Regions from separate parts of the Weizmannia acidilactici genome, predicted to be linked through region 1. Evidence: riboswitches for the same ligand, from Rfam matches in the RefSeq annotation. Region 1 holds a riboswitch; each other region holds the start of a gene.

Region 1 (2,263 bases):
CCTTTCATATAATAAAGGAAAAGGCCATGGGTGGTGCAGAGATGAAGTTGTCGTTTCAAAACCTCCAGGAAAAAAATATGTCATTCGAAGAAGTATTTTTCCATATTGCCGCTTTTATGAAACTCGACCCGAAAGGCAATTACCGCCTAATGGTCGGGACGGATTCACAAGTGCACAGAACGTACACATTATTCATTACCGGCATTGTCATTCAGCAGGAACGGCACGGTGTATGGGCCTGCATCCGGAAAACGGTTGTACCGAGAAGAATGGACCATTTGCACGAACGGATTTCGCTGGAATTATCTTTAACCGAGGAAATTGTCGCTCTGTTTACGGAAGAAAAAAAGAACGAACTGATCGATATTATTCTGCCTTATTTGTACGAAGGCGCCTCTTTTACAATGGAAGGCCATATCGATATCGGCGCAGGCAGGCGGAACAAAACGAGCAATTTCGTAAATGAAATGGTCGCGCGCATGGAATCCATGGGCGTGGAGCCGAAAATCAAGCCGGATGCATTTGTGGCCTCGTGCTATGCGAACCGGTATACAAAATAAACTTTCCCCATAAGATAGATTGCAATCTTATGGGGCTTTTTTCTGTTCTTATATAGGGGAAAAGTAAGCAAACTTCACCTTTCATATAAATCCGATAAAAAAACTTACAATAATTCCATTGACTTTTACCAACTTTCTGATAAAATTGACATAACAACAGACTTATCAAGAGTGACGGAGGGACCTGGCCCAATGAAGTCCGACAACCTGCCAGCACACGGTAAGGTGCCAAGTCCAGCAAAATGGGGACCATTTTGGAAGATAAGCGAAATACATAAAACGCTGTCTTTCCGTAATGGCGGAAAGATTTTTTTGTAAATTGGCGTACAAATTTTCTTTCTTCCAATTTCCGCCCCTCCTATGCGCAATACTTCACTTGATCGAAAGGGGCTGATTTTATCGAAAGGCTGACGCTGGAAATTATTAAACAGGCAGAATTACCAAATATTATACGGTCAAGAAAGCGGGGAAATTGACAATGCAAAAGTTAATTGTTTTAGCACTTGTAGGTCTTGCCGCACAGCTGGTGGACGGATCCCTCGGGATGGGTTATGGGGTCACTTCGACATCACTGCTGCTGGCATTCGGGATTGCGCCGGCTGTTGCGTCGGCTTCCGTACATTTGGCGGAGGTTTTTACAACGGCGGCATCCGGCGTCTCCCATATGAAGTTTGGAAATGTCGATAAAGGTATTATATGGAAATTGGTTGTTCCGGGGGCTGTTGGTGCTTTTCTTGGGGCGACTGTACTCAGCCATCTTCCGGCAAGTACGTTAAAACCTTATATCTCCATTTTCCTTATTGCACTGGGCATCTATATTCTCGTCCGGTTTTTAATCAATGCGCACGGAACTCTGAAAATCAGAAAGAAATCGCGATCCAATGCATTTTTTATTCCGCTTGGTTTTGTTGCAGGGTTTTTCGATGCAACCGGAGGCGGCGGATGGGGGCCGATTGCAACGCCGGCATTGCTGTCAAGGAATGACATTGAACCCCGGAAAGTTATCGGTTCGGTGGATACAAGTGAATTTGCCGTTTCTCTTGCTTCCAGCATCGGCTTTCTTTTATCCCTCGGTGCCATGCAGATCAACTGGCTCTGGACGATTGCCCTGATGTTGGGTGGGCTGATCGCAGCGCCGATCGCAGCTTATCTTGTCAAAATCATGCCGGCTCATTTGCTTGCCGTGATTGTAAGCGGCATGATTGTGTTCAGTAATGTCCAAACTTTGTTGAAACTGGCCAATGCGGACAGCAGCTGGTACACCATCATCTATACGGCAATTGTTGTGATTTGGGGAATCCTGATTTTCTATACAGCAAGAAAACATAAACGGGCCGTGCCTGGTGTAGAAGTTGCAGAATAGAGCGGATAGAATCGGACAGGTTGCAAAAATTTGTCCGATTTTTCTTATTTTCAATTCAAAAAGAATTCCCCACAATAAAGAAACTTAATTTGATGGAGAGGATTGTACGATCGAAAAGGTACCGATTAAAGCACTTGAAAAAATGGCAAACCATGACTTGAGGAAGCGGGGGACAGGCCGCACGCTTGATTTCCACTAAAAATAAACCACCGGAGATGGAGGAAGCCGTTGCCGCATTTAAAAAATCGATGGGATACGATCCTGCCCGAAAGATATCCCACAAAAAGTAAAATGTGCTTTACGGTCCCCATTTTGATCCTTTGCCATCATCAGCATAATA
Region 2 (2,263 bases), on a different contig from region 1:
CGCGACGGAGAAATTCGATTTCCTTTGCAGCGATTTGCCGGAGTAAGAGATGCCTTCGTTGAACTGCTTGATCATCGCGATCAGGTCCATCGACGATAAATCGTACACGCTTGTCGCCCCAGGGAAGTCACCGATTTTCGACGGGTCACCCGTGACGGCGAGCACTTGGTCAATCCCGAGCGCGGCAAGCCCCATCAAGTGCGACTGCAGGCCGATCAAGTTGCGGTCGCGGCACGTAATATGGACGAGCGGACGGATGCCGTGCTTTTCTTTTAAAATCGCGGCAATTGCGATGTTGCTGATGCGCGGGCTTGCAAGCGAGTTATCCGCCATCGTGAGTGCGTCAATGCCGGCATCGTGCAGTGCTTTTGCCCCTTCGAAAAAGCGTTCGGTGCGCAGAGTTTTCGGCGTATCGAATTCAACAATAATGGACCGCCGTTTTTTCGCGATTTCATGGAGCGGCGGTTCGCGGTGCTGCGCGGTCACGGCGATCTCGATTTTCGGCGGGCGTACCGTTTTTTCCGGGCGTACCGTTTTTTCGGTGACCGGTGCGAGGCCTTTGATCCCTTCTGCAATCGCTTTAACATGTGCCGGGGTTGTGCCGCAGCAACCCCCGATCAAGCGGACGCACTGCTCGACAAGTTTTGCGGCGCATGTTTTAAAATAATCGGCGTTATTCGTGAACGTGACCCTGCCGTCCTCGTAATCTAAAAGGCTCGCATTCGGGTAAGCGGACAAATAGGCATGCTCCGGGAGCGGAATTTCCTCAAACGACTGGATCATATGGTGCGGACCAAGCCGGCAGTTCAGACCGATCACGTCGGCGCCGCGGTTTTCGAGTTCTTTGAAAGCTTGCGCGACCGGGGTGCCGTTTTGCAATACGCCCGGTTCGACAAGCGAAAACTGGGCGATGACCGGGACGTCTGCCTCTTTTTTGGCAATGTCCACGACCGTAAATAATTCTTCCGCGTCAAAATACGTTTCGAGCAAAAGCGCGTCCACCCCTTCGCTCAGGAGGTGGAAAATTTGCTCGCGGAATGTGCGCTTGATTTCCGGGAGTGTGGCTTCTGTTTTGCGGTGTCCGCGGATGCCGCCGACCGTTCCGAGGATAAACGTTGATGGATTTGCGGCCTGTTTGGCGATACGGACCGCTTCTTTGTTGATATCGCTCACTTTTTCCTCGAGACCGTACTGGGCGAGCTTGATGTAATTGGCGCTGTAAGTATTTGTTTGGATAACGTCCGCCCCCGCTTCGATGTAAAAGCGGTGGATCGCGTGGATATCATCGGGATGGGTTAGGTTGAATTCCTCGTAACACGTGTCGGCGCCATACGCATACAGCAGCGTCCCCATCGCCCCGTCCGCAACAAGTATGCGGTTTTGCAGCGTTTCAAGAAGGTCCAATGGTTTACACTCCTTTTTGATGGTATGAAAAAAGCCCCCTGGGAAAAGGAGGCGCGATTTTACAAAGTGTCTCCTTATCTATCAGGCATGCCTGTTGGATTTAGCACCGGGCCGGATGGCTGGTTGCTGAGGTTTCACTGGGCCAAGTCCCTCCACCTCTCTTGATAAGGGTATTCAGCTGAACGTGCGTAATATTTCGATTTATTTATACTTTACACTTATTCTGATGCAAGGACAAGGGGGAATTTTTATATCTGAAAAGCGTTTGGTGAATGGATTGTGGAACTTTCTGTGCGGCGGCCGTTTGGAATGGATTTCCTCTTTTTGACGTTTCTTGCGCTATCCAGTATAATGGATTGCGGCAATTTTTAATGATATCTCTTTCCTTAATATATTAGGGAAATATTGAGGACGGGAGTGATTGCGCATGATCCGGCAATTGGAGATGAAAAACAGTGCGGCGGCTTCTGCTGTGTGGGCGCTGCAAATTCCGGCCTATAAAAAAGAAGCCGGACTGATCGGTTTTGACGGGATCCCCCCGCTTAATGAGCGGGTGGAAGATTTAATGGCGAGTACGGAAAAGTTTTATGGGTATTTCGTTGGGGAAAAGCTTGCCGGTGTGGTTTCAGTTGAACGGACGGGCGATTGTGTCATGATCTGTCGGCTGTTTGTCGGGGAACATTTTACCCGCCGCGGGATCGCGCGCAAACTGCTGGAATTTGTGCTCAGCCTGCCCGGCGCCGGCCGGTTTGAAGTGAGTACCGGCGAAAAAAATATCCCGGCTGTCTCGCTGTACTTGAGCATGGGTTTTACGGAGACGGGGAGAACCGAAGTTGCGGACGGGGTTTGGTTGGTGCGG
Region 3 (2,263 bases), on a different contig from region 1:
TGAGTTTAAAAAAGGGCTGCTTGTGCTGCTCGATATGTACGGCACGAACCATGATGAAAAGATTTGGGGGGATCCTGATGTGTTTCGGCCGGAACGTTTCCGGGACTGGAACGGCAGCCTGTTTAATTTTATTCCCCACGGCGGTTCGGATCCGTCGAGAGGCCACCGCTGCCCAGGCGAAGGGATTACGCTGGAAATCATGAAAGCTACCCTTGATTTTCTTGTCAATAAAATTGATTATGATGTCCCGGCGCAAAATTTAAACATTCCGCTGAATAAAATCCCGACATTGCCGGAAAGCGGTTTTATCATACAAAATGTGAAAAAGAAAACGCCTGCCGTTTAATGGCGGGCGCTTTCTTTAAATCCGTCCAGTTTAGTCGTCGCTTCCCCAAATGCCGAGGATTTGCAAAATGTTAATAAACAGGTTTACAAAATCCAAATACAAATTTAAAGCCAAAAGCGGAACCATTTCCTCCGTTATACTGTGGTGCTTCATTTGGTTAAAGTCATATACAATATACAAGGAAAAAACAATTGCACCAATAAAGGAACACGCCAGCAGGCCGGTTGGAGTAAGCGGGCTGAAAATGCTGAAAATCCCGATGAAAATGAGCGCCAGCAATGCAACGAGCAATGCCGTGCTTAAAAAGCCGAGGTCCCTTTTTGTAACCGCGCCGATTGTACCCATGACGGCAAAAATGCCAAAGGTGGAACCGAAAGCGAGCAGTACCACTTCAGCTCCGGCCACGGATGCATAATAAGCAACGACAGGGTACGTCGTAATGCCGGATATAAACGTAAACGCATAGACAAATAAATAGCCGACGCTCTTCCGCCTTCTCAGCCAAAAAGCGGCAATGATCATGGCCACTTCCGCAACCATCAGCGGCATCATTAACCCCGGCGGCACGAATCTTCCCGTATATAAACCTGCTGTCGCAAACAGCAGCGAAACGGCAAATACCCAGAGCACTTTCTGGAACATCGACCTTTGCCTTGTTTGTAAGGCCTCCATAAAATCCCTCCTCTTTACTTACTATTTATTATATTTTTAACCGGCCCTATATTTCAATCTTTTGTACCCAATTTTACCGCCTATATTTTTAAAATTAAACTAATTTTCATCTTGACAAAATCACTTAAAACATTTAAAATGATAGTAAATTAAATAATTTTAAAAAAATTCTTATCCAGAGAGGTGGAGGGACTGGCCCTTTGAAGCCTCGGCAGCGGTCTTTTTGAAGAACTGTGCCAATTCCAGAAAGCAAATTGCTTGAAGATAAGAAGAGTATCGGTTTCATTTCGCATCCTAACCTCTTCTTATGCCAAGAAGAGGTTTTTTTATTGCACGGCCGTACATAAAAGCAATTTCTTTCTGCGCACAGCAGCCGGTTTAAAAAATTTGCAGAAAGAGGGAAAAACAATGACAACAAAAACCATTGCGAAAGCACCATTTAAAGCAGACCATGTAGGGAGTTTACTTCGGCCACAAAGAATCCATGAGGCCAGAAAAAAATTTCAAGAAGGAACCATTACTGCGGCGGAATTAAGAACAATTGAAACGGAAGAAATTAAACGAATTGTTGATAAACAAATTGAAATTGGACTAAAAGCTGTTACCGATGGCGAGTTTAGACGGAGATTTTGGCATACGGATTTCATGGAACATTTAAACGGGGTAGAAGGTTACATCCCTGAACATGGTTATCGATTTGTCGGTGTTGAAACAGAAGCATATGATGTCCGTGTAACCGGAAAAGTTTCCTTTAATCCTGATCATCCACATTTGAAAGACTTTATAGAGTTTAAAGAAATTGTTGGTGATCGAGCGATTGCAAAAATGACCATCCCAAGTCCAAACCAATTTTTCAATGCAGGCATTCGCAATGAAGAAATTTATCCGGATATTGAAGAATATGCAAAAGATATCATTCAAGCTTACCGGGATGCAATCAAAGCTTTTTATGATGCCGGTTGCCGTTACTTGCAGCTTGATGATGTCTATGTTGCCGGCCTTTGTTCACCAAAACTTCCATTTTCCGACAGTGAATTGGAAAGAGAAAAATTAATCGACCTGGCTTTACGGGTTGCAAATGGTGTTCTTGAAGGCAAACCGGCAGACCTGGTTGTTACAACCCATCTATGCCGCGGAAACTACCAATCGACTTGGGCTTTTGAAGGACCATATGATAAGATTGCTCCCAGTTTCTTTGCAAAAGAAAAAGTGGACGGGTTCTTCCTTGAATACGATGATGAACGT

The links. Region 1 has a riboswitch for S-adenosylmethionine ahead of GBH70_RS09455 (sulfite exporter TauE/SafE family protein). Riboswitches for the same ligand answer to the same signal wherever they lie in the genome.
Region 2: linked by a shared signal. The riboswitch ahead of GBH70_RS12480 (bifunctional homocysteine S-methyltransferase/methylenetetrahydrofolate reductase) and the one ahead of GBH70_RS09455 (sulfite exporter TauE/SafE family protein) in region 1 are both predicted to bind S-adenosylmethionine.
Region 3: linked by a shared signal. The riboswitch ahead of GBH70_RS03050 (5-methyltetrahydropteroyltriglutamate--homocysteine S-methyltransferase) and the one ahead of GBH70_RS09455 (sulfite exporter TauE/SafE family protein) in region 1 are both predicted to bind S-adenosylmethionine.

What each region holds. Positions count from the first base shown of each region.
Region 1 covers NZ_BKZR01000022.1:7,097-9,359, reverse strand. The annotation lists gene GBH70_RS09460 (ribonuclease H-like YkuK family protein) at 42-560, shown strand; SAM riboswitch class I at 720-828, shown strand; gene GBH70_RS09455 (sulfite exporter TauE/SafE family protein) at 1,039-1,923, shown strand.
Region 2 covers NZ_BKZR01000035.1:28,591-30,853, forward strand. The annotation lists gene GBH70_RS12480 (bifunctional homocysteine S-methyltransferase/methylenetetrahydrofolate reductase) at 1-1,404, opposite strand, end outside; SAM riboswitch class I at 1,476-1,575, opposite strand; gene GBH70_RS12485 (GNAT family N-acetyltransferase) at 1,832-2,263, shown strand, end outside.
Region 3 covers NZ_BKZR01000005.1:74,266-76,528, forward strand. The annotation lists gene cypC (CYP152 family fatty-acid peroxygenase CypC) at 1-346, shown strand, start outside; gene GBH70_RS03045 (Bax inhibitor-1/YccA family protein) at 377-1,018, opposite strand; SAM riboswitch class I at 1,187-1,289, shown strand; gene GBH70_RS03050 (5-methyltetrahydropteroyltriglutamate--homocysteine S-methyltransferase) at 1,427-2,263, shown strand, end outside.